4 regions of the Priestia sp. ST2 genome follow, and region 3 is predicted to be linked to each of the others. Evidence: riboswitches for the same ligand, from Rfam matches in the RefSeq annotation. Region 3 holds a riboswitch; each other region holds the start of a gene.
What was found. Region 3 has a riboswitch for cobalamin ahead of AC0KUU_RS07210 ((2Fe-2S) ferredoxin domain-containing protein). Riboswitches for the same ligand answer to the same signal wherever they lie in the genome.
Positions count from the first base shown of each region.

Region 1 (7,471 bases), on a different contig from region 3:
TATTCACTCCTTTTAACTATGACAGCTTTCACATTCTTCAATGACTTCACTTGATGTTGAACGTACGTAGTAGGTCGTTTTTAACTTTTCTTTCCATGCCGTCATATGAAGATCCAGCAGCTCTTTTGCTCGGATATCATTTTGCACATATAAGTTGAATGAAATGGATTGATCAATATGGCGCTGGCGCTTGGCGTTTTGCTTAATGCTCCAGTGCTGATCAATTAAATAAACGGACTTATAATACCAGTTTGTTGCTGGTGATAAATCTGGTGCCGTCACCGGGATTTTATAGTTTTTCTTTTCCTCTGAATAAAACTTACGGAAAATCGGATCAATACTTGCAGTAGAACCCGCGATAATAGATGTTGATGAATTAGGTGCTACAGCCATTAAGTAGCCATTTCTTATCCCATTGCTTTGAACTTCGTTACGCAGTTCACTCCACGCTTCGCTTGTGTATTTACGTGTTTCAAAATAAGCGCCTGACTCAAAATCTGAGCCTTTAAATAATGGATATGCACCTTTTTCTTTAGCTAAGTTCATGCTTGCCTGTACGGTTAAGTAAGCAATTTGCTCGTACAATTCATCGCAATATGCTACCGCTTCATCTGTTTCCCATGCTATTTTCTTTAAGGCAAGCAGATGGTTCCAACCAAATGTGCCAAGTCCTACTGCGCGGTACTTTTGGTTTGTTAGTTTTGCTTGAAGTACTGGCAAATCATTTAACTCAATAACGTTATCAAGCATGCGTACTTGAATTGGAATTAAACGTTCAAGCACATCTTCAGTTACGGCTCTCGCTAAGTTGATAGAAGAAAGATTACATACAACAAAATCGCCCGGATTCTTTGTAATAATAATTTTTCCGTCTTCTGTAATTTCCTCTGTTACGACCGTTGTGCTTTGGTTTTGCGTAATTTCTGTACATAAGTTGCTGCAGTAGATCATGCCCTCGTGGCGGTTTTGATTAGCTCGGTTAACCGTATCACGATAAAACATATAAGGCGTTCCGGTTTCAAGCTGGGAAAGCATAATGCGCTTGAAGATTTCAATAGCAGGTACTGTTTCTCTTGAAAGCTGTTCATTATTTACACACTCAGCGTAACGAGTGCGGAACGAACCGCTGCCTTCTTCTTCATCATAAAAATCTTCTAACGAGTAGCCCATCAGCGTACGAACTTCGTGAGGATCGAATAAGTGCCAGTCTTCACGTGCCTCTACTTTTTCCATAAACAAATCTGGCAAACATACGCCAGTGAATAAATCATGCGTGCGCTGACGTTCGTCACCATTGTTCAAACGCGCGTCTAAGAATGAAAAGATGTCTTTGTGCCATACGTCTAAATATACGGCAATAGCTCCTTGTCGTTGACCTAGCTGATCGACACTTACAGCCGTATTATTTAGCTGTTTCATCCATGGAATTGTTCCTGATGATACGCCTTTAAAACCTTTTATATCACTTCCTCGGCTTCTAATATGACCGAGGTAGACACCAATTCCGCCTCCATTTTTACTAAGCGTGGCCAAATCTGTATTGCTATCATAAATACCGCGTAAGCTGTCATCAATCGTATCAATAAAGCAGCTAGATAGCTGTCCGTAGCTCTTTCCTGCGTTTGAAAGTGTTGGTGTGGCAACCGTCATATATAGACTAGAAAGCGCCCAATACGCTTCTTTTACTAATGCTGTTCGATTTTCTTTCTTTTCTTGAGACATCAGCGTCATAGCAATGATAAGAAAACGTTCTTGCGGTAATTCGTATACGCGCTTATCATGTGATGTCGCTAAATAGCGATCTGCTAATGTCAACAATCCAATGTATGTAAATAAACGGTCGCGTTCAGGAATAATGACTGAAGCAATTTCATTAATTTCTTCTTCTGTATATGTTTTTAATAGCTGCTTATTATAAATGCCGATTTTTGTTAGTTCTTGAATAAGCTGATAAAACGAACCGTACTTCTCTTTTTTATCGTAACCTCGGTTGTCCGCTGCTTTTCGATATAGTTCGTTTAAGTAGACGTCTGCCGCTACGTACGTCCAATCGGGTTCTTCCATTGAAATACGCTCTAAGGCTGCCAAAATTAGGACGTTTGCAACCTTTTCGTCCGTCATATTTTCCTTTACTGTAACAGTTTGAATAACCTTTTCCTCATACAAAGAAAAATCAAGCTGCGTAAATTCTTTTTTTAAACGTTCAATATATGCAGTTAATTCATGTAGAATTGTAGGCTTTAATGTATTCACCATAAATATGGCTCCTCTCTTCACTTCAAAATAAAAAATCGCTCACCGTACCTCGGTGAGCGAATAGAACGAAGATAGAAGAAGACACTAAGTCTTTTCTCAATCCTCGCTCTACCCTCTCACCTCCCGAAGAAGATAAAACGACATAAAAAAGGCAGGTCTCCTGACTTATGCTTCTTTTTACTTTAAGGCCTTCCCATGATGTTTACTCACAGTGGATTTCCTTATTTCATCAGCATTCACAGTTGCGGGGACAGCTTTGGATTTTCACCAAATTCCCTTTTAAGTCTTTTTATCAGACACCTTTTTCACTGGAAAACACAAAATATAGTATTTTATTATGGATTTCAAAACAACATATTGTGTTATGTTATAAACACATTATATAGGACAACTTAGAAAACTATCAACCTATTTTCAAAAATAATTTTGTTTTTTACGATAAAACTCTTCGACTTTTTTCATCAAACTATTCCATCATAACATGTTTTGACACGCTTGATGGAACAATGTGCTCTTTTTAAAAAATTTGTCCTATTTTTCTACTAAACATTGACAACCTCAATAAAAAAACCGTTTTTCATCAAAAAACGGTTGTTAATTATTTGTATTCTTTTTCAAATGCTGTGATTGTTTTGATAAACTTTTTATCAATATCGTATCCTATCCCCGGTTTTCCCTTCACCTTTATTACTCCGGCTTCTACCTCTACTTCGGGCTTAATAATATCTTTTTCCCAATAGCGAGACGACGCAGAAATATCACCTGGTATCGTGAAAGAAGGCAGTGTGGCAAGGGCAATGTTATGAGCTCGTGAAATCCCTCCTTCTAACATTCCTCCAACCCAAAGTTTTACACCATGCTGGGCGCATAAATTATGAATTTGCTTTGCTACGGACATTCCGCCAACTCGCCCGATTTTCACATTGATAATCTTACAGCTTTCTTGTTCGATTGCATGACGTGCATCTTCATAGCTCACAATACTTTCATCTAAGCAAATCGGCGTCTTTATTTGCTTTTGTAACAATCGATGATCAAGGATATCATCAGAACTTAACGGCTGTTCGATCATCATTAAATTCAATTCATCTAGTTTCTTCAATGAATCACTATCGCTTAACGTATAAGCTGAATTGGCATCAGCCATAAGAGGAATGCTTGGAAATTCATCTCGAATTTGTTTCAGTAGCTCATAGTCAGCACCCGGCTTAATTTTCACTTTAAAGCGCTTATAGCCATCTTTCATGTAAGTCTTTATTTGTTCTTTCATTACGGAAATGTCATTTAAGCCAACTACCACTCCAGCTTCTACAGCAGGCCTTACTCCGCCAATTACTTCAGATAACGGCTTATTTTGCCGCTTTGCATACAAATCCCATACAGCACAGTCCAAAGCTGCTTTAGCCATGTTATTTCGCTTTAGAGGTTTGAATAGCTTTTGAACATCCTCTGGTTTTTGAAGCTGCTTATGAAGAAGCGAGGGAATTAAAAAATCGTCTAACATATGAAAACACGTCTGAATCGTTTCTTCCGTATACCAAGGAGATGAAAAAGCAACGACTTCTCCCCACCCTGTAAATCCTTGTTCATCTTCTACTTCAAGCAAAATCAATTCTCGATCCTGCACCGTACCATAGCTTGTTGAAAAAGGAGAAAGAAGCTTCATGTCAATTTTATAAAGATGTACTTTTTTTATAATCATCGATTAGCTCCCTTTCTGTATGAACGATGATAGCTTCCGGCGTATGATTTTATTAGAAGCCGTTCGCGGCAGCTCCTCTACTCGAACGAAATACTTTGGAAGTTTGTACTTTGCTAAAAATTGTTGAATGTGTAAAGATAATTCTTCATCTGAAACGTCTTCGTTTACAACAACACATGCAGCTGGCACTTGTCCCCATTTTTCATCAGCTACTCCCGTTACACCGGCCTCTTTAACAGCGGGATGCTTCAACAAAACATTTTCAATTTCAGCTGGATATACATTTTCTCCACCTGAAATAATAAGGTCTGAACGTCTGTCTAACACATATAGAAAGCCTTCTTCATCCACTTTCCCGATATCTCCTGTATAGAACCAGCCTTGTTGAATTGCTTTTTGAGTAGCCTCAGGTTTATTTAGGTATCCTTTTGTAACATTTGGACCTTTAACAATGATTTCTCCTGCTTCGCTGGTCTCATTTCCTTTTTCATCTACAATTTTCATTGCACATGGAAATAATGGTTTACCTGCTGATCCCAGTTTTCGCAAACTGTCTTCAGGTGAAAGCGTAACGAACTGTGAAGATGTTTCTGTCATTCCATACGTTTGATAAACAGGAATTTCTTTATTCACACAAGCCTCTAAAATAGTAAGCGGTGCAGGTCCTCCTCCTAAAAGCATACAGCGAAACGTATTTGGATACTTGCGTTCAGCTAATTCATCAAGCATATTGGACAGCATAGAAGTAACAACCGAAATAATCGTTACCCCTTTGTTTTCAATGGCTTCATTTACTGCTCTTGCTTCAAACCGTTCTTCTAAAATGATTTTCATTCCGTAAAAGACGCTCCGCATTAAAATAGATAAGCCACTAATATGAAACAAAGGAACCGCTATAAGCCAGCAGTCTTTTTCATTTAATCCTAAATTAAGCGCTGAGCCAACGGAACTCCACCAGTGATTTCCATATGTCTGCAGCACTCCTTTTGGATGACCTGTTGTTCCAGACGTATACATAATGGTGAATGTGTCCTCGAGATTCCACGTTTTTTGAAAACCTGTTTCTGCTTCTGGAGAACTTTTTAAAGCAGGTAAAGTAAGCTGAGTAATGGAACTTTGGAATTCTCTAATTAAAAATGTTTCATCCGCAATAAGCAACGACACGTTTGCATCTGTTAGCTGATAATTAATTTCTTCGTTTGTCAAACGCGTGTTGACGAGCAGCAACCGGGCGCCAATATAAGAAATCGCATGTAAAATCTCGATAAACTCCACTCTATTTTTCATGTGTAAAGCAATGGTATCACCTTGCTTTACACCGTTAAACGAAAGCTGCTGTGCTACTTTTTGAACACGTTTATGAAGCTCTTGAAACGTAAGAGACGTTTGCGGTGTTTCTACCGCCACTCGATTTGGCGTCAAATATGCTCTTTGCATAAGCCCATTAGGAATCGTTTGGCTACTCATGAATTTCTCTCCTTTTTATACTGATTAACTAAATTAAATTGAAAAAACAGCCTGATGATAATCACCAAGCTGTTTCAGCTGTTTAAGGGAAACGTGGGAACTGTTGGAAGTCTGGATTGCGTTTTTCCTTAAATGCATCGCGACCTTCTTTTGCCTCATCGGTTGTGTAATAAAGAAGCGTTGCGTCACCCGCAAATTGCTGGATACCAGCTAAGCCATCCGTATCAGCATTAAATGCTGCTTTTAAGAAACGAAGAGCGGTTGGACTTTTTTCTAACATCTCTTCACACCATTGAATTGTTTCAGCTTCAAGCTGTTCTAATGGAACGACCGTGTTTACTAATCCCATGTCTAGTGCTTCTTGAGCGTTGTACTGACGGCATAAGAACCAGATCTCACGCGCTTTCTTATGACCTACGATGCGAGCTAAGTAACCAGAGCCATATCCTGCATCGAAGCTTCCCACTTTAGGACCTGTTTGCCCAAAGACTGCGTTATCCGCTGCAATTGTTAAGTCACATACAACATGAAGAACGTGGCCTCCGCCAATTGCATAGCCTGATACCATCGCAACAACCGGCTTTGGAATTACGCGAATTAAACGCTGTAAATCCAGAACGTTTAGACGTGGAATTTCATCTTCTCCTACATAGCCGCCGTGGCCGCGAACTTTTTGGTCTCCGCCTGAGCAAAATGCTTTATCTCCAGCACCTGCTAATACAATTACTCCAATACTTGCATCGTCACGAGCATAAGCAAATGCATCGATCAATTCCATTACCGTTTTTGGACGGAATGCATTGTGCACTTCCGGACGGTTAATCGTAATTTTAGCGATTCCGTTATATGTTTCGTATAAAATGTCTTCATACTGACGTGCTGATGTCCATTCAACTGTCATCTTTATTTCCTCCTAATTATGTAGTAGCTAAGAACTCACTTACTATTCTACCAAAAATCTCGGGTTGTTCCACGTGAATTGCATGGCCTGTCCCTAAAATAATTCTAGGAGTAGCATTTGGTATTAATGTTTGCATTTCTTTGGAAATTAAACAAAACTTTTGATCTACTTCTCCTGTAATAAGCAAAACCGGCATCAACAGATCGTCCAGCTTCTCCCAAAGGGACGGCTGGACTCCTGTTCCCATTCCTTTCAAACTGTTGGAAAGGCCGATTTCTGTATGCGAAAGTCTTTCTTTACGCACCGCTTCTTGAACATGGCTAGGCAATTGCTTTTGAGAACTAAAAAGAGGAATTCCCTCCCAAAAGTTCACAAATTCTTCAATTCCATTTTTCATAATGCGGCTCGCCAGCTGTTCATCTTTTTCTTTTCTTAGCTTTTGTTCTTCTCGCGTTTTTAAACCAGGCGATGCGCTTTCTAATACCAACTTTTTCACATGGTGTGGATATCGCTGGGCAAATGAAAGAGCAAGCCTTCCTCCCATCGAATATCCAATTACATTCACCTGTGATAAAGATAGCTGTTGAAGAAGCTCATGCAGTGCTTCAACAACTGCTTCCATTGAATATGGTTTGATTTCTTTGGGAGCTGCTGATTGGCCATGACCAATAATATCAACAGCAATTACCTGATAGTCTTTAGCGAATTTCTTCATAAAGGTACGCCAAGTTTGAGAAGAGCCGGTAAAGCCGTGAAGCAGAAGCAGCGGCTCTCCTTTTCCCTCGGTGTGCACATAGTAAGATACACCACCTAATTGATACATCATTGCCTATTCCTCACCGTTTGACAAATTTATTTCCTCGGAAACAAGTTTCCACAAACTGCGATGAGTCTCTACATTTTCTGTACGAGTTGTACGAATCTCTACAACATGCAAACCGCCTTTTGTGAAAGCATGGTTCATTGCATGTCGAAATTCTTCCCAGCTGCTTGCTGAAGAAAATGTGCCATCATACAGACGAGTGGCATGCTCAAAGTTTAATCCAGTTGGCGTACCGAATAGAAATTCAAAGTGCTTTTCTTGTTTTGACTGCGGTAAAAATGAAAAAATTCCTCCGCCGTCATTGTTAACTAGCACAACGGTT
Region 1 covers NZ_JBVVNT010000001.1:13,448-20,918, reverse strand. The annotation lists gene AC0KUU_RS00085 (ribonucleoside-diphosphate reductase subunit alpha) at 13-2,256, opposite strand; cobalamin riboswitch at 2,390-2,575, opposite strand; gene menC (o-succinylbenzoate synthase) at 2,855-3,958, opposite strand; gene AC0KUU_RS00075 (o-succinylbenzoate--CoA ligase) at 3,962-5,425, opposite strand; gene menB (1,4-dihydroxy-2-naphthoyl-CoA synthase) at 5,508-6,326, opposite strand; gene menH (2-succinyl-6-hydroxy-2,4-cyclohexadiene-1-carboxylate synthase) at 6,343-7,152, opposite strand; gene menD (2-succinyl-5-enolpyruvyl-6-hydroxy-3-cyclohexene-1-carboxylic-acid synthase) at 7,156-7,471, opposite strand, start outside.
Region 1: it holds a riboswitch for cobalamin, as region 3 does, so the genes downstream of both, AC0KUU_RS00085 (ribonucleoside-diphosphate reductase subunit alpha) here and AC0KUU_RS07210 ((2Fe-2S) ferredoxin domain-containing protein) in region 3, are expected to answer to the same signal.

Region 2 (7,471 bases), 610 kb from region 3:
GATGGATAAAAAGAATGCTAGTTGTATTTATTACAGTATTTACATTTGGGCTTGTCACTCCACCAGAATATTTATACGTTGATGATGCAAAAGCGGACAAGCAACATAAAGCAGGGTATGTAAGAGAAACAACTCCTGTCACAGCTGTTATAGAAGATATTCATTTGCCATATGAAGAACCAAAATATGAAGACGTTTCATCATTTGTTACGTATGCAATGGAATCAGCTGAAAAACAGTCAGTGGAAAAATTCGGAACAAAAATTGGACCTGTCATTGAAGATGAATTTCGTCAAGCAGTGTTACCTAAAATTGAAGAAGTGCTGACCGACATTGGCACTGAACGTGAACAGTCAATTCAGAATCTCGAGATAAGCGAGCATCCTGCTGCTGGCTACGGTGAAAAGATTTTCCATGTATATGACCGGGAAACCGGTCAGGACTTAATACGATTTCATGTACGGCGTGAAAATCCTCCAAAAGATGGATACTGGTTTAATTTTCACTATCATGCGGCTGCAGATAATTTTCAGAAGCATTATGATTTAGGGAAAATTTATTGGAACCGAAACATGCCGCCTAAATGGTTTAGCTGATAATAGACACAACATTCTGCGATTTCGAAATGTTAGCTTTTTTAAGCTAGCATTTTTTTACGTCTAAAACCGTTAGGGTCTAAATAAGCTGAAACATTAGCACAACGATAAAAAAATCGTTTATAATGAAGTCAGACTTCTTACCATAGAATAGTGAGAAGGAACGAATAGATGCTGGAGGTAACACAATGAAACAATTTACGGAAGAAAAACAATTTCGCGAACAAATTAAGAACGAAACACTAAGCGTTGGGATTTTTACGACAACGTGGTGTCCTGATTGCAAACGTTTGGATATGTTCATTGATGAAATCGTTGATGAAAATACAGATAAAGCATGGTTTAAAATTGACAAGGATGAGTTTGAAGAACTTTCTGCTGAAAACAATGTAATGGGTATTCCTTCTCTTCTTGTATATAAAAACGGTGAAAAAATTGCACACTTGCACAGTGCAAATGCTAAAACGCCTGAAGCGGTCCGTGAATTTTTAGCAACTCTTTAATCCCTTAAGCTGCGAGAGCATTCTCGCAGCTTTTTTTTGTGAGAATGGCTATTTCCATTTTTCCATGAGTGGGGTATACTAGGACAAGTGAATAATCGTAAAGCAATAAGGTCTCAATTTAAAGATTGAGTGAAAAGGGAAGTCTGGTGAAAAACCAGCGCGGTCCCGCCACTGTAAGCGCTTTGTGCGTAAGTCAGGAGACCTGCCTTATTGTTAGCTGTGAAACCTTCGAGGAAGGGTGAAGCAGGGTAATGAACATACATATCAAGTATAGTGAACGGATTCTTTTCCTGCTTATCTTGACGTTACCTGCTTTGCTTTCAATTGAAAGTAAAGCTTTTTTATTTTGAAGCTGCCGGCGAGCAGTATACATAGTCAAAGCGGAAAAACGGGATAGCGCTGCTTTTTGCATGATCATTTGCTTTTTCTTTAACGTGGAGGTTTCGTATTCACAATGAACAATATATAGGGGGAGTATTTAGATGAAAAAATGGCTTTCGTATTCCATTATTGCACTGTTAGTCATCGTACTTGCTGCATGCGGTGCAGGCAGCCAAAGCAACAGTGATAAAAAAACGAAGCAAGATACGGCACAAACGTCACAAGCTGCATTTCCAGTGAAGGTAAAAGACGCGCGTGATAAAGAAATTACGTTGAAAAAACAGCCTAAGAAAATTGTTTCCTTAATGCCAAGTAATACGGAGATTGTATATGCCCTTGGCCTTGAAAAAGAATTAGTCGGTGTTACAAGCAACGATGATTATCCTAAAAGCGTAAAGAAAAAAGCGCAGGTAGGAGATATGAACGTTAATGCGGAAAAAGTTATTGCTTTAAATCCTGATTTAGTGCTGGCACACGCTTCAAGTATGGGCGTTTCGGATGAAGTATTTAAACAAATTGAAAGTGCGGGTATTCCGGTATTTGTTGTAAAAGATTCAACAACGTTTGATACGGTTTATGATTCTATTACGCAAATCGGTAAATTAACAGGTAAAACAAAAGAAGCTAATCAAACAATTAAAGACATGAAAGAAAAAGTAGCTTCAATTGAGAAAAAAGCAAAAACGATTTCAAAAGAAGATCGTAAAAAAGTATGGATAGAGGTATCAGGAGCTCCTGAGATTTATACAACAGGAAAAGGTACGTTCATGAACGAAATGCTTACTATGATCGGTGCTGATAACGTAGCAGCTAGTGAAAAGGGTTGGGTTAAGTTTTCTGAAGAGCAAGTTGTTAAGTTAAACCCTGACGTTATTATCGCAACGTATGATGCAGACAAAAATGAGATTATGAAGCGTCCCGCTTGGAGCAGCATGACTGCTGTAAAAGAGGGTAACATCGAGAAGGTTGATCAAAACAAAATCAATCGCTTAGGACCTCGTATTGTAGATGGCTTAGAGGACTTAGCAAAAGCAGTATACCCTGAGGTGTACAATAAATAAGAAGAGGGACCATATTCCAGTTCGAATTGAAAAGGGGATTGGTCCCTTTTCACATCTTAAAATTGAAGAAAGGCCTGAGCTTTTAATCATGAAAACCGAGACTTCTTATAAAACATACAGCTCAGGGGTTTTAGGAACAGGCATTACGGAAACGGACACCTTTTACAATCGATTTGTTCACAAAGACTATTATTCAGATACTCCTTCTTTGGAGTATGAGCAATATTTGATGAAAGAAAATGTGCGCCATGAGCAAATCGTAGGGTTGATGACAGCCGTGTGGTTAAAAGAAAGAGCGGTTTACTGTTATGAAGGCTACGGAGTAAGAGTAGCTTCCGTGATAACGGCTGGAATAGGAAACGCAGTAGATATTACAGCTGACGAAGCTGTCCCGTTCTATTCCTCTCCTGGTACAATTAATATGTTTTTTTTCGTGGAAGGTACGCTTACGGATGCAGCGTTTTTACAGCTTTTTATTGCGGCCACAGAAGCTAAAACAAAAACGCTGTCACAGCTGGGTGTCATAGATCCGGCTACAAAGACGATTGCTACGGGAACATCTACGGACAGCATCTCAGTTGCAGCGTCTCAGCAAGGATCATTATATGAATATGCAGGCTCTATGACCGCTTTAGGGCAAGCGGTAGCCAAGCTGGTGAAAATAAGCTTAGAGCAGGGACTTAAGGGAAAGAGGTGAAGAAATGAGTATTACACAAGCGATAATTGCACACATGACGGCCATGACGATTGCTTTACTAATTGACCGAATTATAGGCGATCCCGAAAATTGGCCGCATCCCGTTCGCTGGTTTGGCAAATGGATTTATTGGATAGATTCTAGATTAAATAAAGGTGCAGGAAAACGATTCAAAGGATTGCTTCTTGTGATAAGTATGGCTGTGCTCGCAGGAGTTGTTCCCTTTTTGTTCCTCCATGCTTTGTACGGAGTTCATTTTATAGCAGGTGTTTTAGTAGAGAGCGTAATGATTGCGACTACTATATCCACTCGTTCTTTAAGCGAAGCTGCTTATAAGGTACAAAAGCCGCTTCAGCTAGGAGATATGGAGAAAGCTAGATATGAAGTAAGTATGATTGTGGGACGAGATACAGATCGTTTGTCAGAAGGAGAAATTGCCAGAGCGACGGTAGAGACCGTGGCTGAAAATACAAGTGATGGTATTACAGCTCCGCTTTTTTATGCATTTATAGGAGGAGGAGCCCTAGCCTTTTTTTACCGAGCTATTAACACATGTGATTCGATGGTTGGGTACAAAAATGACCGCTACTTTCTGTTCGGCTACTTTAGTGCAAAAACCGATGACGTATTAAACTATATTCCAAGTCGGTTAACTGCAGTGGTGATGACGGCTGTTAATGTAGCAAAAAGCCAGTATTCTCTTGGGCATGTAACGAGTTTGATTAAGCGTGATGCTAAGAAGCATCCCAGCCCAAATAGCGGATACGGGGAAAGCGCAGTGGCTGCTCTGTTAGGTATTCAACTCGGCGGGCTTAATACATATAAAGGCATAGAATCTAATCGTGCAAAAATGGGTGAACCACTCATTCCTCTGCAAGCCGGTCATATTGAACAAGCTGTTTTCATTATGAAAAGGACGGTCTATGCTACGTGGTTATTATATCTTTTGTTAGGAGGAGTTATTAGTGCTATTACCTACACATGGAGCTAATCCTAATGTCTTTTTAAAAGCAATAGGGGCCGAGAATTTGTCGCATATAAAAGACTTTAGCGTGAATACAAATCCTTTAGGGGCTCCCCTTGTGCTTCACGAAAAGTGGAACGAATTCAAGGGTGCAGCGTTTAGTTATCCTGACCCTCAAGTAACGGAGCTGAAAAATAAACTTGCAGCTCATCATCATGTTTCAGGTGCTCAAGTGCTGCCTACAAATGGCGCCGCTGAAGCGTTTTTCCTTATTGCTTCGTTATTTTCAGGAGAGAAAGCAGGGATTGTACAGCCGACTTTCGTTGAATATGAACAGGCAAGTAAAGCTTATGGATGTGAAGTGACATACGTTCCTTTATCTGAAGAAAATGGCTGGAGCTGGGATATAGAGTTGATTATGAGCATTCTTCCGGACATAAAAGTACTGTGGATTTGTCATCCAAATAATCCAACGGGCGTTATGTATAGTCATGAGGAATGGATGAAAGTAGTAAAAGCTGCTGCTCATCATGGTACATACTTAATGATTGATGAGGCATTTATTGATTTTGTCGAACATCAGCCTTCATTTGATTCTCTTATTCTGGATTATGAGCATATCATTGTTGTGCGTTCCATGACAAAGATGTTTAATATTGCCGGGCTTCGTCTTGGCTATATTTTGGCAAATGAAAAAATCATTAGCAAGATGGCTAAAAAGCAGCCTCCTTGGAGTGTAAATGGCTTGTCGCAGCAAATAGGCATGATATGTGTGGATGAAAAAGATTTTGTAAAAGAAACCGTACATTATATTAAACAAGAACGGGAACGAATCTTGAGTCAACTAAAGGAATGGGGGCTTTTGGTTTCTCCTTCTCAAACAAACTATTATCTTTGCAGCGTTCCGTCTTCTATTAAAACGCGCGAATGGCTTGTCTATTTAGCAAGCCATGGCGTGGTAGCTCGTCATACTGAAAACTTTCCATTTTTAAATGGACGCTATATCCGTTTGGCTGTGAAAACGAAAGAAGAAAATGACTATTTACTTAACGTAATCAAACAAGGACTTGATGAAATATGATCATCTTTATTAGCGGAGGCGTTCGAAGCGGAAAATCAAGTGCAGCGGAGAACATGGTTCAAACTTTTTGTACAAAGCGCGCTGTTTATATTGCCACAAGCAGGCAAACAGATAAGGAAATGCAAAAACGCATCCAGCTTCATCAAAAAGAACGCCAAGCAGCGAACACGCCTTGGGTAACGATCGAGCAGTCTGTAGATTTACAACAAATTCTGCCAAATCTTCAAAGTGATGATGCTATACTTTTGGATTGTGTCACGAACTGGCTTGCCAATGAGCTTTTTTCAACAGAAAAAAGGTGGCAAACAAAAGAAGGGAAACAAGCGGTTTTTCGTCATATGACAGAAACGCTCGATAAGCTGTTTGCGCAGTCTCAGACGGTTGTGCTAGTATCTAATGAACTGTTTGAAGCGGGCGTGTTAGAAGAGCCCACATATAGCTATATGAAGATGTTAGGGAAATTACATCAGTATATTGTAGAAAAAGCAGATGTGGCTATTTGTGTAGAAGCGGGAATCTATCGTTTTAAAAAAGGAAAGGAATGTGTAGATATATGAAAGAATGGATAGCCATACTACGAATTTCTCTCCAGTTTTTTACGATCTTACCACTGGCTAAAACCGTTCAATGGACTGAAAAAAGAACGGCACGCTCACTTTTTGTGCTGCCTTGGATTGGTATGTTACTAGGCTTGATGTTTTATAGCTTTTTACAGCTGCTTCAATCTTCACCTATCACTACGATTGTTGATAGTATTTTAGTTTTGCTTTTACCGCTTATCTTAACGGGTGGCCTTCATTTAGACGGCTGGATGGACGTAAGCGATGCCTATTTTTCTCATCAGTCAAAGGAAAAAAAACTGCAGATTTTAAGTGATCCGCACGTTGGGTCTTTTGCTATTCTTTCTCTTATGGTTCTGCTGCTGCTGCGTTTTAGTGCGATCTATGAATTAGTGTCTCTTTCTTCTTTATCAATTTGGGTATGCTTAATTGTCTTTACCCTTCCAAGAATTGGAGCAGCCTTTTTATTGATGAGAGATAAGCCCGCTAAAGATACGGGTCTGGCTGCTTATTTTCAACAAGGAGTCACCAAACGGTCTATTTACGGATTTATCATTATGAGCCTATTCTTAGTTGCTATTTTCGTTATTTTTATGGACAATAAATTCATTATTCTTTTCTTTGCCGGTTTTTTATGGCTCTGGATACGATTTTATCGTTCGCAGTTTGGTGGCGTAACAGGAGATGTTATAGGGGCAACCATTGAAGGAGGAGAAACATTTTTATGGATAATTCTTTGGTTATCACATGTATTCGTCACGGCATGACGCTTGAAAATCAACAGAAAAAATATATAGGGTGGAGTGATCCGCCTTTAAGTATAGAAGGGAAAAATGAATTGAAAGAGCTTTTTCTAGAACCTCAGCTCGTTATTTCCAGTGACTTAAAAAGAGCGCTAGAAACAAGTGCAGTTGTTTTTCCAAAATCTCAGGTGGTTAAAAGTAAAAATTGGCGTGAACTGCATTTTGGAGATTGGGAAGAGAAGACGTATGAAGATTTAAAAAACATACGGGCGTATAGAAATTGGATTGATCACTGGACAGAACATACGCCTCCGAATGGTGAAAGCTTCTCAAGCTTTTCAAACCGAGTTTGGGCAGCGTGGGAAGAAGCGGTCGATTTGGCGGCCAGTCAGCAATTGCGTCACATTGCTATTGTTTCGCACGGCGGACCACTGCGTTTACTTGCATCTCATTTTAAACAGACAGCGTCGCTTTGGGATGTTTCTTTTTCTTATGGAGAAGGTTTTTCAGTAGCGTGTACATACAAACAGGCAAAGGAGAGAAGAGCATGCATTTCGTATTCGGCGGTGCATTTACCGGCAAAAGAAAATGGGTGAAGCAGCATTATGCCAGTGAGTCGGTAAAATGGCATTGTTTGTATGAAGACCCTGTTTTACCAGCGCTTGAGTTCGAAGAAAGTTACATAGTGCTAGAAGGATTTGAGCACTATGTTAAGGAATTAATACATAGCGAGCTGGAGTCTCCGCACCTTGTTGTTAAAAAGTTAATACAGAAGTGGAGAGACAGCGGTGTATGGGAAAAGTTAATAGTGATTGGAACTGAAGTCGGCAAAGGGATTGTTCCTTTAGATCCAACAGAACGGCAGTGGAGAGATGAATGCGGGTA
Region 2 covers NZ_JBVVNT010000002.1:772,993-780,463, reverse strand. The annotation lists gene AC0KUU_RS10435 (YpjP family protein) at 1-596, shown strand, start outside; gene AC0KUU_RS10430 (thioredoxin family protein) at 785-1,099, shown strand; cobalamin riboswitch at 1,191-1,323, shown strand; gene AC0KUU_RS10425 (ABC transporter substrate-binding protein) at 1,582-2,541, shown strand; gene AC0KUU_RS10420 (adenosylcobinamide amidohydrolase) at 2,630-3,238, shown strand; gene cbiB (adenosylcobinamide-phosphate synthase CbiB) at 3,243-4,229, shown strand; gene cobD (threonine-phosphate decarboxylase CobD) at 4,204-5,283, shown strand; gene AC0KUU_RS10405 (bifunctional adenosylcobinamide kinase/adenosylcobinamide-phosphate guanylyltransferase) at 5,280-5,840, shown strand; gene cobS (adenosylcobinamide-GDP ribazoletransferase) at 5,837-6,610, shown strand; gene AC0KUU_RS10395 (histidine phosphatase family protein) at 6,568-7,182, shown strand; gene AC0KUU_RS10390 (bifunctional adenosylcobinamide kinase/adenosylcobinamide-phosphate guanylyltransferase) at 7,134-7,471, shown strand, end outside.
Region 2: it holds a riboswitch for cobalamin, as region 3 does, so the genes downstream of both, AC0KUU_RS10425 (ABC transporter substrate-binding protein) here and AC0KUU_RS07210 ((2Fe-2S) ferredoxin domain-containing protein) in region 3, are expected to answer to the same signal.

Region 3 (7,471 bases):
CTATTCCGTAAAATAACGGGTCGCCTGACGCTAACACAACCACATTTCCTTCTTCGTTTTTTAAACGTTCAACAAGAGGAGAAAGACCCCCTTCAATCGCTACCTTTTCTCCTTCGAAATCTTGAAAAAAATCCAGGTGACGCTTTCCTCCAATTAGCACATCACTTTCATACACCCACTGTTCATACATAGGAAGCAAGCTTAACTTCCCATCGTCACCAATTCCAATAATTTTAATTGCCATGTTGCACCGCCTGTCCTAAAAAATCTCCTTTTAATGTGTAAAGAGACGTATCGACATCGATTCCGTCCCCTACTTCCTTTAATGCTGATAAACAGCAGTACTCGCACAGTTTTTCAAAAAACTTATGATGACCGCTTTGCGTCATTAAATCCCCCACTTGAGAAGCTGTGTTTGCACCTTTTATTTCCTCTACCAGTTCAGCAGAAGCGCCTGACTCAGAAGCTGCTTTTGCTAAAAAATTAAAATCAATGGGTGCACTTTTTGAATGAACCATCATAACGCCTTGCGCGACTTTTGAAAACTTTCCCATCATGCCTACGAGCGATACTTTTTTCATTCCTTGCTTTTTACATTGTTTTAACGTAAATCCAACAAAATCTCCCATTTCGATAAATGCTTCTTCCGGAAGTTCAGGGAACTGTTTCATTCCATACTTTTCGCTTCGGCCCCCTGTCGTAATGACAACGTGCTCACAATTACTCGCTTTAGCAACGCTGATTGCCTGCACGATACTTGCTTTATAAGCAGCTGTTGAGAACGGAACGACAATTCCCCGCGTCCCCAGTATCGAAATGCCTCCTAAAATACCTAGACGCGCATTTAATGTCTTTTTCGCCATTTCTTCTCCTTCAGGAACCGAGATGACAATCTTAACGCCTTTTTGTATATTGTATTCAGCTAGAAGCTGTTCAGCCGTTTCTTTCAGCATCTTTCTTGGAACAGGGTTAATGGCTGCTTCACCGACAGGAACCGGGAGGCCGGGCTTTGTTACACGCCCTACTCCCACTCCTCCATCAATGATAATACCTGCACCATTACACCACGAAACTTCAGAAATAATCAGCGCTCCGTGCGTGGCATCGGGATCATCTCCAGCATCTTTAATGATGCTAGCTACAGCGCTGCTTGTGCGATACTCGCATTCTTCAAGATGAAACGTAGCAAAGCGGCCGACAGGTAGGTAAATCGTTGACTCATCTTGCACTTCTCCTGAAATTAGCGTAAGCAGAGCTGCTCTCGTAGCTGCCGTGGCACAAGCGCCCGTCGTATAGCCTTCTCTGAGTTTCTTAGGTTCTTTTGGTACTTCCTTCATGCGTTACACCTGATCTGCAAGAATTGAAATTGCATTTAATGCAGCAACCGTTACCGTACTGCCGCCTTTTCGCCCGATGTTTGTAATAAACGGCACGTCAAGTTTTGCAAGTTCTTCTTTAGATTCAGCTGCTGAAACAAATCCTACCGGCAGACCAATAACAAGCCCAGGCTTCGCTTCTCCTTCTTTAATCAAACGAATTAATTCAAGTAAAGCTGTGGGTGCGTTCCCAATTGCAAAAATTCCACCGTCTGCTTCTTTGATGGCTTTTCGCATAGAAATAATTGCACGCGTTGTATTTAAGCGCTTTGCTTCTTCCATTACGTCCGGATCCGAAATATAAACTTTGATTTCACCGCCGTGTTTTTCAATTCGCTGCTTGTTTGTTCCTACTTGCACCATTTGTACATCTGCAACCACTTGCTTGCCGCTGCGAATAGCTTTAATTCCTGCTTGAATCGCATCCGGATGAAACAGCATGCTGCGTCCAAGCTCAAAGTCTGCAGACGCATGAATTACGCGCTGAACAATTGGGTACTGTTCGTCTGTAAACGGATGAGGCCCAAGCTCTTCTGTAATCATCTCAAAACTTTTTCCTTCTATTTGCTGAGGCTGAACAGTTAACGGTTTAAATTCTGTACGAAAATCCATCTCAATCAACTCCTATTTTGGTTTACTAAAGCATGAACCACTTCTTCAAAAGTGGAATACACGGTTCCATACTCAATTTTCGGTCGCCCAATCATAATAATATCTAAGCCTAACTCTTTAGCTGCTTCCACTTTTTCATCCACAGATCCAACTTTTCCGCTTTCTTTTGTGACCATGACCGTCACTCCGTATTGCTTATACAGCGCTCGATCAAACTCTTTTGTAAACGGCCCTTGAATAGCAATAATATTTTTTTGCGAAAATCCCAATTGCTGGCACTTTTCCATATTATCCAGCCTTGGAAGCATACGAGCAACAAGCCGTACATCTGAAAGAGGAAGCAGCTTTTCTGTAAAAACCTGCAGCGTTTTGCTGCCTGTTGTCAGCATAATAACTCCTTTTTTCTCAGCTGCTACTTCTGCTGCTTCTTCATACGTAGAAACCATTGTCATATTATCATAGGTAAAAGCCTGCGAAGCCCGCTCATAGCGTATGTAAGGAATCGCTGTTTCAGCAGCCGCGCCGATAGCATTTTTAGATGCTTCTTCTGCAAAAGGATGACTTGCATCCACAATAGCTTTTACACGATGTTCGTTTACAAAATCCATCATATCTTCTTTTGTGAGACGTCCAATTTTCACTTTCACTTCTGCACGCTGTAATTCGATAGCTGCGTTTTCGGTTACAACCGTTGCCGTAACCTCATGACCTGCTTTTTTCACTTGCACGGCTAAGGCACGTGCATCGCTAGTTCCGGCTAACAATAAAATCATTTTAGCTCGCCGATCTTATCTTCATGATGATCGTGGTCATGATGGTGATCGTGGTGATGGTGTCCGTGATCATGGTCATGATCGTGATGATGATGGTGATCAATATGCTCCATAATGCCAAGGCGATATTGACACGTATCGCAGTTCATTTTCACTTCACCTTCTAATCCTTCTTCAGCACGTTCTTTTAAAATTGTCTGCAGTTTTGGGTGAAAACCGAAATAGCCGGCGAGCTTAAACTCAATGTTTTCATGCTGCATTTTATACTGCTTCACCATTTCTTCTAATCGCTTAATTAATACTCCTGTAAATAAGAAATACGGGAGAATAACCACTTTTTTAGCGCCCAATTTCAAACATCGCTCCACGCCTTCATCAATCAGTGGAGCGGTCACGCCCATAAAAGAAGTTTCAACGATTTTATAATTTGTTTTTTCCCAAAGAAGGCGCGTAATTTTATATAAATCACTGTTTGCATCAGGATCACTTCCTCCTCGCCCTAAGACGATAACAGCCGTGTCTTCAGCTGGAGTTTCTAAATTCTCTCCTGATTCTTGTAATCTCGTTTTTAAAATTTCAAGGGCTTCTTCATGAACGCCAATGGGACGTCCGTATACGAAGTTTACGTGTGGATATTTTTCCTTAGCTTCATCTATAGCCGCCGGAATATGTATTTTAGAGTGGCCAGCAGGCAAGAGCATAATTGGAATTACAACTACATCTTTTGCTCCTTTTGCCACACATATATCAATGCCTTGACTTACATTTGGGCGTTCAAATTCTAGAAAACACGTTTCTATTAAGATAGATGCGTCCCAATCATGCTTCATAGTCGAAATAAATTCGCGAATTTGATCGTTCCCTTCAGGATCTCTGCTTCCATGACCGACAAATAAAACTGATTTCATATAATGCCCTCCCATTTTTTAATCTCCACACGGAGCTGGTTCTACTTTTATTTTTGGTGTTATATCTTGATAGTCGAATCCATAAACGTTCTTCACACGCTTAAAGAATTTATGAAATCGCTCATTAGGATGACCTTTTTCTTTATATTCATGGACAATGTTCTCCACTATTTCAACAATGTCATCGGGTGCTATGCCTTCCGCCACAATTTGACCTGAATGCGCATTTCGTCCAACCGTTTTAGCTCCTAAAAATAAATCAAACGCACCTTTTCTATAGACAATGCCGATATCTTCTTGAACTGCGCCATAACAGGCCATACCGCATCCATTAATACCAAGCTTCAGCTCTTTTGGCATGTCCATTCCCCCGAGGCGTTTTTGTAATTCTTCCGTATGTGGAATAGCATCGCTTTTTTCTCCATCACAAAAATCACACGCTTTAATTGTGAACACGTCTCCGACCGGAGATAGTAAAAAGGAAGCTGCTTGGAGCTTTTTAATAATCACATCTGGCTGGGCTGTTGGAATTTGAAGTTTGATTTGATGGTCAGGTGTATACTCCATCGTACCTTTTTCACCAACAACTTCTGCTAGTGTTGTCATTTGAACAGGCGTGAATTTCTTATTGGCAAGTCCTGGACTAACCGCGACTTCGAAAATTGACTGTATTGGCTGGTGTACGACCCCAGAAGTGGTTTCACCTAAAATTGCTTGAAGCGCTTCTTCTGCAAGAGCTCGTGAAGTTGCTGTTTCTTCTGGTTTGGTCTGAACTGCTTCAATTGCTGAAGCTGTTTGCTCTACAGTCTCTTCTTGATCGAGAGCCCATGGTTCTGCTTCTTTTCGAAGTCGCTGATGCGGTCTTAGCGGCTGCTCCGTTTGGTTGAGGGTATATTTCCGCTGATACCCGCGCGGTGTAATCATTAAATCGTCGTAAAAGAACGTAGATGAATTTCCGACAACAACGGTAGTCAGCATGCCTATTTCATGGTTTAACATGTCTTTTAAGTTAGTCATTACGACTTCTTCACGGTCACGATAAGCGCTTTTCACAAGACCAACAGGCGTATCAGGAGAACGGTACTTTAATAGAATCCTTTGCGCTTCAACAATTTGTCTTGTTCGTCTTCCGCTCTTTGGGTTGTAAAAAGCCACTACAAAATCTGCTTGTGCAGCTGCTTCAATTCTTTTTTCGATTAGATCCCACGGCGTAAGGTGGTCACTTAAACTAATCGTACAAGCATCGTGCATCACGGGCGCTCCAAGGAGAGATGCGCATGAATTGATAGCCGAAATGCCAGGAATTACTTCCAGCTCTATGCCCGTTTCTTTTTTCCAGCCTTTTTCAATCAACACTTCATATACAAGGCCTGCCATTCCGTATACTCCTGCATCTCCGCTCGAAATGACAGCTACGGTTTTTCCTGCTTCGGCTTGCTTTACAGCTTCCTGTGCACGGCTTACTTCTTCGGTCATTCCCGTACTAATAATTTGCTGATTCGTTAACAGTCCTTGAATTAATTCCACATAGGTTTTGTAACCGATGATCATATCACTTTCTTGAATGGCTTCTCTTGCTCGCTGTGTAATATGTTCAAAGCTCCCCGGCCCAAATCCAATAACTAACAGTTTACCTTTCATGCTAGCTCCTCCTTTATGCGTTACTTTTTACTTTGTCAATTCCTTCTATGGAGTCACTGTTTTCCGGAGAAACGAAACCATTTTGATCATATTCATAAATAAGCGATTCCTTTACACTGCAGCCTCCTGCTAAATGCTCTTCGACAATCCGGTGAGCCACGGTTTCAGTGACCTGCTTGTACCAATCTCCTGAAGGATAGACGATAGCTACAGGAGCATCTTTGCATCGTCCGTTACAGCGCGTACGCGTTGTATGAACCGTTTCATCCAAATCCAGTTCCGTCACTTTATTTCGAATAGCTTGTGTGGCTTCTTCTCCACCTTTTCTCATACAGCTGCTTCCATTACAAATCAATACGTGATGTTTTGTTCCGTTTAAGTTCCACGTCGTCACACTCATTCGCTCCTTTACTAAAAAAAGCGCCTCTATCAATGATAGAGGCGCAGAAAATTCAAACTAAGTTTTTGCACTTCCACCTATATCCCGTAGGGTAAGCTTCGCATTAGAAAAAGGCTGGTTTCCTGACTTCGATTCATCACTTGATTGCGCCTTCCCAAATACAGTGGCATATGCAATCAGCTCCTCTTCACAGTGGCGGGTACCGCGCTGGCTTCACACCAGACTTCCCATTTAACGCAATGTGAACATTGCGCACCTTTTTTGCACGATATGTAGTTTTTCGATACGAGAAAAACCCGCTTCGCTAATATGCGAGCGGGTAAAACGTCAGAATAAGAGTGTACACGAATGCCACTTTAAGCCAACGTTTCCCTTCCCGCTCCCCGGAGAAATAGAAACTTCACAATAAAGACAGGTCTCCTGACTTGTGTATCATTCTACTTGAGAACCTTCCCGTGATTTTTTCACAGTGGTTATACTCGTTCGTCCACACTTACAGTTGCGGGGGCAGTACTGGTCTTTCACCAGTTTCCCTATTAAGCCTTCTTGGCATCTTTACTGTTGCTGTTTGATATATATGAACCTTTTAAACTATCAGAATAATAGAAGTAACTACCATATCATAGCGTACATTTTTTTTTATTTCAACTCTATTCTTTTCGGAAGATACAAGCACCTATAAAAAAACAAGAGCATAAAGTCAGCTCCTGTTTTTTCATTATATAGCTACTAATGTTAAATGAGGATCATTATAATACACCACTTCTGAAAGAACTTTACAGCCATTTGTTTTGGCAAAAGCTTCTCTCGCCTGCTTTTCAGTTTCAAATTCAAACATTTTCATTTCTTTTCCAGCATATACCGTCAGTACCCACATGAAAAGATTCGCCTCCGATTATTGTAGTGATCGCTATATCCACATTATGCCGAAACCATTTCCTTTTGAAAACCCATTCTACAAAACTTGTCACAAGAAACTTTTAAAAATTTAAAAACATTTTAACTTCTGTAAATGAACAAAATGTACAAAAGGTTTAAGCAATATTATACCTCTTTAAAAAGGTGCTTTTTTAACCAACTGTTGCTTCACCAGTAAAAAATATATAGTATTTATTAAAAAAAGAAGCCGGACAGCCGGCTTCTTTTTTAGGAAAGGAAAGTACAGACATCACAATCCCGTCCTGCTCTTTATTTTGCATAAAAATACACTAATTAAATATTGCTTTCTTAAAGCAGAACCATGTTCGACTGCACATAGTGATAAAGAAGCTTATACGTATGGTTTAATGAATCTTGATGCGTTCTCTCAAACGCATGAGAAGAATCAATTCCTGGACCAATTAAGCCGTGTACGATATCGTGTCCGGCACGAATAGCAGCAGAAGCATCTGATCCGTAAAACGGATAAATATCTAATTTGTACTGAATATCATGTTGCTTAGCTAGCTCCACCAAATGCTTTCTCAAACCGTAATGATATGGGCCGCTTGAATCTTTTACACAAATAGACACGGTGTATTCATCGGTAGATTGTCCATCTCCCATAGCACCCATATCAACCGCTAAGTATTCTACTGTTTGAGGCGTAATGTTCGAATTCCCTCCGTATCCAATTTCTTCATTATTTGAAATGAGAAAATGCGTAGTGTATGGCAGTTCGATCTGTTCTTCTTGAATTGTTTTTATGAGCTGAAGCAATAAAGCTACGCTTGCTTTATCATCGAGATGACGAGATTTAATAAAACCGCTTTTTGTTATTTC
Region 3 covers NZ_JBVVNT010000002.1:162,578-170,048, reverse strand. The annotation lists gene AC0KUU_RS07240 (bifunctional cobalt-precorrin-7 (C(5))-methyltransferase/cobalt-precorrin-6B (C(15))-methyltransferase) at 1-244, opposite strand, end outside; gene AC0KUU_RS07235 (cobalt-precorrin-5B (C(1))-methyltransferase) at 234-1,337, opposite strand; gene AC0KUU_RS07230 (precorrin-8X methylmutase) at 1,341-1,988, opposite strand; gene cobK (precorrin-6A reductase) at 1,994-2,761, opposite strand; gene AC0KUU_RS07220 (sirohydrochlorin chelatase) at 2,758-3,669, opposite strand; gene cobJ (precorrin-3B C(17)-methyltransferase) at 3,688-5,310, opposite strand; gene AC0KUU_RS07210 ((2Fe-2S) ferredoxin domain-containing protein) at 5,324-5,704, opposite strand; cobalamin riboswitch at 5,806-5,985, opposite strand; cobalamin riboswitch at 6,104-6,282, opposite strand; gene AC0KUU_RS07205 (hypothetical protein) at 6,429-6,587, opposite strand; gene AC0KUU_RS07200 (M42 family metallopeptidase) at 6,938-7,471, opposite strand, start outside.

Region 4 (7,471 bases), on a different contig from region 3:
GACGTAGCCGCTGCTTATAACGAAAGCTTCAACATTAAAGTTGCGCGTTTCGGTGACAATATGCGCAACGTCGGCGTAACGGAAGGAGACAAAATTGAAGCGCAAATTCAATTTGGCTGGACGGTTGACTACTTCGGAATCGGTGACCTTGTTCAATATGTCAATGCCGTTACGGAAGAAGAAATCAATGATTTATTTGCTGAATATGCAGACGCGTATGAATTTGTCTACGGTGATTATTCTGCAGAAGACTGGGAGTCTAGTGTAAAAGTACAGGCAAGCTATGAAATTGCGATTAAACGTTTTCTAGATGAAGGCGGCTACAGCGCCTTTACCACTAACTTTGAAGATCTATACGGTATGAAACAGCTTCCAGGTCTAGCCGTACAGCGCTTGATGGCACAGGGCTACGGCTTTGCTGGTGAAGGAGACTGGAAAACAGCGGCGCTTGATCGCTTGCTTAAAGTGATGAGCCATAATCAGTCAACGGGCTTTATGGAAGACTACACGTATGAATTGGCTCCCGGACGTGAGTCTGTGCTTCAATCACACATGCTTGAAGTAGACCCAACGCTAGCGGTAAACAAGCCAAAACTAATCGTTTCTCCGCTAGGTATCGGTAACCGCGAAGATCCGGCCCGCTTAGTGTTTGACGGTAAACAAGGAGAAGGCGTAGTGGTTTCCATGGCTGACTTCGGCACGCATTACAAGCTGTTAATTAACGAAGTATCGGCATTTGAGCCGGAAGTTCCTGCTCCACATCTTCCCGTGGCGCGCGTGCTTTGGAACATTAAGCCGAACTTCCAAGACGGCGTTAAAGCGTGGATTGAAAATGGAGGAGGCCATCATACGGTTCTTTCATTAAATTTAACGACGGATCAAATCGTGAGCTATGCAAAGCTTGTGGATCTAGAGTACGTCATTATTAAGTAGGCATCACTACTTTCGAGGGAGCGCTGCTTCCTTGAAAGTGAAAATATAGTGTTAGTAAAAGAACGCCGTTTTTAGAAAAAAATGAAAGCGTTTTAAATTTGTGTGATAGGAAGCAAAACTAAGACAATACAAAGGGGATCTATAATCATGAGTAAAGTATCAAGTAAGTTTATCTTCTTCTTCGGCTCATTTGCCGGTATTTTATTCGGTTATGATATTGGGATTATTGCTGGTGCAGAAGGTCATATCCGTGAAGCGTTTCATTTGAGTCCGCTCTGGCTGGGGATTGTGGTTTCGTCGCTAATGGGAGGAGCAATTATCGGTTCCATTTTAAGCGGATTATTAGGCGATAAGTTTGGAAGAAGAAAGTTAATTTTAATTTCGTCGATCATCTTTCTTTTAGGCTCCATCGGTTCCGCGATTGCACCAGAGGAAATTACGTTAACGATTGCGCGCGTCTTTTTAGGTACAGCAGTAGGAACGGCTTCTTCTTTAGTTCCTGCCTATATGTCAGAAATCGCACCCGCTCATATTCGCGGGAAGCTTTCAGGTTTAAATCAGCTAATGATTGTAATTGGATTATTATTAAGCTATATCGTAGCCTTTATTTTTGAGCCGGTTCCAAACAGCTGGCGATTAATGCTTGGCAGCGCCGGTATTTTTGCAATTGTATTATGCATCGGTATGATCAAGCTTCCAGAGTCGCCTCGCTACTTAATTAAAAATGGAATGCCAGATAAAGCGCGTGAAGTGCTGCGCACGCTTCGCCGGTCAACAGCTGAAGTGGAAGCTGAAGTGTCTGAAATTGAAAGCGTAGCTGTTCATGAACAATCAGGAATTAAACAGCTGTTTCATAAAAAGTTTCGTCTAGCTTTAATTATCGGCGTCGGGATGGCAACTTTTCAGCAGATTCAAGGCTCAAACTCAATTGTTTATTATGCAACAAGCATTGCTCGTCAAGTTGGTTTAGCCCCGCAGGTAGCTGCTGGTTTTACGGTTATTGTTGGGGTAATCTTTGTCGTGACAACACTTATTTTTCTGCAGTTTGTCGATAGATTCAACCGCCGTACCATTCTTACGATTGGCGGCGCGGGTATGGCTCTTTCATTTTTTACACCGGCTATTCTAGGAGCGTTAGGCGTTAATGAAGTCGTTGTTAACTGGGTTACGTTAATTGCTCTTTGCTGCTTTATCCTTTGCTATGCGTTTTCTTGGGCGCCGCTTACGTGGATTATTGTAGGAGAAATTTTCCCGCTTTCTGTACGCGGCATCGGTGCTGGGATTTCATCTGCTTTTAACTGGACGGGATCGCTGGCAGTAGGGCTTGTGTTCCCAATTTTAGCTGATCAGTTTAGTTTGGGCGTTATCTTTTCAACGTTCGGGATCATTTGTATTCTCGGTTTATTCTTCATACGTTTTGTAGTTGTTGAAACAAAAGGACGTAGCCTAGAGCAAATTGAAACGGACATGGCAGCTCGTTCTGGAAGAAATTCTGTAAGTCCAGTTGAGCGTAATAAATATGTTTAATTGTCGTAAATGTTTTAAATGTAAGATGCTGAGATAAAAGTATTTTAGCTGAAGTGAAAAACGAACCACTAATCAAACACTTTGATTAGTGGTTCGTTTTTTTATGGTGAACGCAGGTTTCAGCTGTTTCGTTTCTTCTAGCAGTTGATTCGAGAGCAAGGCGAAGACTCCTGCGGGACAAGCGGAACAGATGAGACCCCGCAGGCGCACAAGCGACGAGGAGGCTCATCGGCCGCCCGCGGAAAGCGAAGCCTTGCACGGAAATCAACTGCGGGGGAACAAGCGGTTCAGCTCATGTCGGCCTTTGTTCGTCCCCAGCCTCTTTCTTATTAGTAGATACAGAGAGTTCATCTTTTACCCTGTCCTATTAGTGCCTAATAAAATGGAAAGATAGGTTAGCTTATCATAATGTAGACTTTAATAGATATTCATAACTAGCAATTTCTAAAACGAAAGCTAAATGTGCGTTCTGCTTACAAGAAGGTAGTGACCATCATCAACAAATTCTCATATAAATAAGTAAGCTTGTTTACTTTTAACTAAATTTATTTATTAATAGGGGGATTAACTAGTTGATGAATTTGACGCTTCATGAACGTTCTGAAAAGTTATTAAAGCAAAGAATTAAACAATTAAATCCGAGAGATCCATTTAACTTTGTTTTTATGGGAGACAGCAGAGGTGACGGACCAAACGATAATTGTTTCACGATGAGCGGTGAATTTGAGCTTGTGTTAAAAAAGGCGGTGGAATTGAACCCGCTGTTTATTATTCATGGGGGAGACACCGTCTATACAGGGAAAAAAGAGTATTTGGAGCACTTTGTTAAGGTTGTTGAAAAAATCGCCCCGAACATTCCTATGTTTGTATGCGTAGGGAATCATGATGAACTGTACCTTGATGAAAGCAATCTCGAAAACTTCAGAGCCACTATCGGAAAAGTACACTGGGTCATTGATATTCCTGTCTTCAACTTCCGGTGCATCGCATTAAATAATGTCATCAGTCCCAAGAATAAAATATATGGATTTACAGATAGAGAGCTGAATTATTTAGAGCAGCAGCTAGAGGATGCTCCTCGTAATACCGTTGTAGCCATGCATGCGCAGCCGAATATTGGCCGGTGGTCAAATCTTGAAGGGTTTCCTGTAACGACTCCTCAAAGTCAAGAATTTTTTGATTTAATTCAAGAACACCGCGTGAAAAAAGTGTTAGTCAGCCACGTGCATGCGTATGACGAGCAGTTTATTAGAAAAAACAGAAACGGGTCGTTTACGCTTGGAAGAGGCACTGATTTTGTATTGTCAGGAGGCGCCGGCGCTCCCCTTGATTTTGAGCCGCCTTTAATTTTAAATAATTATAATTTTACAGAATTTTTTGTAAGCAGGTACGACATTTTAGGTCCTCTTCTTTGGAAGGATTTTGGACGACCTCGAAGAAATTGTTTGTAAAAACAAGAAAGTAGAAAGCTAGGTTCAAAAAAAGAGGCTGGAACAAAAGGGTTTTAGACGAAGTGAAACGAATCATCGATCAAGATGTGTGATTAGTGGTTCGTTTTTTTGTTAAGGCAAACGTAGGTTTCATGTGTATAGGTCTTTCTAGCAGGTGATTGGAGGACAAGACGAAGACTCCTGCGGGAAAAGCGGAACAGGCGAGACCCCACAGGAACGTATGTGACGAGGAGGCTCAGCGACCGCCCGCGGGAAGCGAAGTCTTGTACGGAAATCAACTGCGGTGTCACAAGCGATTCAGCTCATGTATTCCATTTGCCTTTAGAGTGGATTCATTTTGTTATGTCTCAACCTCTTTTGGAAAAATGTGCATAACTCTTAACGAAACCTTGTAGCAGAAGGCTCAGTCAAACGTTATAATAGATAATGAATGATGATATATTCTCTATATTTGTCATATATTTGTATTACATATGTAATTAAAGAAAAACATTCACTTGATATACTGTTTAATGACTTAACTTTATCTTAAAATTTACAGTGAAATGCCTGTTTATAGAGGCTTAGAACATACACAGCAAATGGAGGAGCAATCATGGCAAACGAAAAGATGCAAGAAGGACTTGATCGTTTTATCAATGAAGATTTAAATGACCTTTTAGGTAGACTGTTCCCCTTAATGGACCGGGAGTGTGCCGAAGAAAAAAGAAAGCTTATCGAAACAGCGGTAGAGTACATTTATTCGTCAGGATATCACCAAGGGGCAAAAGATTTAATCGAAACGCACCGAAAAGATGATTACAAATTGTTAAGGCAAAAGTTAGCGTCAGCGCCTCCTAAAAACTAATTTTTTTGAAATTTCTTTTGACAGCATAAATGTAAGGTGTTAAGATGACTCTACATTCAAAATATTATAAACAATTAAAACTCTTATTGAGAGAGGCGGAGGGACTGGCCCTGTGAAGCCCGGCAACCATTTAACATTCTTGTTGAAAAGGTGCTACATCCTGCAAAGCGTACAGCTTTGAAAAATAAGAGAGGATTTCATAGATACTATGCCTCTCTATTCGTGATAGAGAGGCTTTTTATTTTATGTGAATATGTTTTGAATGAACAATTTTATAAAAATGCATCAGGTGCTGTGTAACGAATGTACGCAGCTTAAAAGGGAAGACCGGTGAAAAGCCGGCGCGGTCCCGCCACTGTAATGGGGAGCAACTTATTAACCACTGTTTCATGTTGAAATGGGAAGGGATAGGAAGCGATGAACCTAAGTCAGGAGACCTGCCTGTTGTATGCACTTAAGCTCTACGGGATATAGAGAGGAGTGAGGAATACGTGTTGAGAAAAACAGGCTATCTCAACTTTAGTTAAGTATGCGTATCATCTCTCTTTTCATTTCGAAAAGAGAGATTTTTTAGTTTACCGATAAAAAATATACAGGGAGTGGAAAAAATGAGCAGTGTAAAAAGTTCAAACTTAGGTTATCCAAGAATTGGTGAAAAACGAGAATGGAAAAAAGCGCTTGAGCAGTTTTGGGCAGGAAAACTAGAGAAAGATATCTTTTTGCAGGAAATTGAGTCTCTTCGTCTAGGGCATTTAAAAAAACAGCGTGACGCAGGAATTGAATTGATTCCAGTCGGCGATTTTAGCTTATACGATCACGTGTTAGATACAGCCGCTATGTTTGGTCTAGTGCCAAAGCGCTTTGATTATGACGGGGGACCGGTATCGCTTGAAACGTATTTTGACATCGCGCGAGGAACAAAAGGTGCGGTAGCTTCTACGATGACAAAATGGTTTAACACAAATTATCACTATATCGTACCAGAGCTTGAGGAATGTACGCCGGCACTTGTAGAAAATCGCCCGCTTCAATTTTACAAAGAAGCAAAACAGAAGCTGAATATTGAAGGCAAGCCCGTTATTTTAGGTCCAGTAACATTTGTGAAGCTGTCAAAAGGATATAAAAAAAGTGAGTTTAAAGAAGTAGTTGAACAATTTGTTCCGCTTTATGCAACTATCTTAGCGGAGCTGCAAGCAGAAGGAGTAGAGTGGGTACAAATAGATGAGCCGGTTTTAGCTACAACGCTATCAAAAGAAGACCTGGCGCTTTACAAAGAAGTCTATCAAGCTTTGAAGGAAGCAGCACCGAATGTAAAAGTCATTTTACAAACGTATTTTGACAGCGTTGATTACTATAAAGAAGTCGTGTCTCTTCCTGTTGAAGGAATTGGTTTAGACTTTGTGCATGACCGAGGCGAAAATCTCACTGCCCTTAATAAATATGGTTTTCCAACTGATAAAGTGCTGGCAGCAGGAGTGATTGACGGACGAAACATTTGGCGTGAAAATTTGGACGAGCAGCTTTTAACGATCAGTGAAATTGAAGAAGCCGTATCAAAAGACCGTTTGATTCTTCAGCCTTCATCAAGTCTGCTACATGTTCCTGTCACGGTGAAAAATGAAGAGACGATTGATCCAGTATTGAAAAATGCGCTCTCTTTTGCAGATGAAAAGCTAAAGGAAATTACGCTGTTAACAAAAGCGGTGCAGCAAGGAAAAGAAGCAATAGAAGAAGAAATAAGCGTAAGCAAGCAGGCAATTCAAGCATTAAATGGATCATCTTTTCGAAATTGTCAAGATGTGCAAAAAGAGCTGAAGCAGCTGCACAGCTATAAAGCAGAGCGACAAGCGCCGTTTGACGTACGTCAGCGCGTTCAGCAAGAAGCGTTTCAACTGCCGCTTCTTCCAACGACCACGATTGGAAGCTTTCCGCAAACAAAAGAAGTGCGAAAAGAGCGTCTAAAATGGCGTAAAGGCGAGTTAAGCGATGAAGCATATGAAGCGTACATTAACGAGGAAATAAAAAAATGGATTGAAATTCAAGAAAACATCGGCTTAGATGTCCTTGTGCACGGAGAGTTTGAGCGTACGGATATGGTCGAATACTTCGGTGAGAAATTAGGAGGCTTTCAGTTTACGAAGTTTGGCTGGGTGCAATCTTACGGTTCTCGCTGCGTGAAGCCGCCGCTTATTTACGGAGATGTATCGTATGAGCAGGCGATGACGATCAAAGAAACGGTCTACGCACAGTCTCTAACAAATAAGCCGGTTAAAGGAATGCTGACGGGTCCGATTACGATTTTAAACTGGTCGTTTGTGCGTGATGATATCCCGCGCTACGACGTCGCAAATCAAATTGCGCTTGCTCTTAGAAAAGAAGTAGAAGCACTTGAAAGTCAGGGCATTTCAATGATTCAAGTAGATGAACCGGCGCTGCGTGAAGGACTGCCGTTAAAACGAGAAAACTGGGACAGCTACTTAAATGCTGCGGTGTATGCGTTCAAGCTAGCGACGGTATCGGTGCAAAACGAGACGCAAATTCACACGCATATGTGCTATTCAGAATTCGAAGAGATTATTGATGCGATTAAAGCGCTGGATGCCGACGTGATTTCCATTGAAACGTCTAAAAGCCACGGTGAATTAATTTATGCGTTTGAAAAACATACGTACAATCAAGGAATTGGACTTGGCGTATATGATATTCACAGCCC
Region 4 covers NZ_JBVVNT010000004.1:655,498-662,968, reverse strand. The annotation lists gene araA (L-arabinose isomerase) at 1-933, shown strand, start outside; gene AC0KUU_RS20915 (sugar porter family MFS transporter) at 1,081-2,460, shown strand; gene AC0KUU_RS20910 (hypothetical protein) at 2,605-2,793, shown strand; gene AC0KUU_RS20905 (metallophosphoesterase family protein) at 3,036-3,911, shown strand; gene AC0KUU_RS20900 (hypothetical protein) at 4,507-4,758, shown strand; SAM riboswitch class I at 4,839-4,949, shown strand; cobalamin riboswitch at 5,029-5,217, shown strand; gene metE (5-methyltetrahydropteroyltriglutamate--homocysteine S-methyltransferase) at 5,367-7,471, shown strand, end outside.
Region 4: it holds a riboswitch for cobalamin, as region 3 does, so the genes downstream of both, metE (5-methyltetrahydropteroyltriglutamate--homocysteine S-methyltransferase) here and AC0KUU_RS07210 ((2Fe-2S) ferredoxin domain-containing protein) in region 3, are expected to answer to the same signal.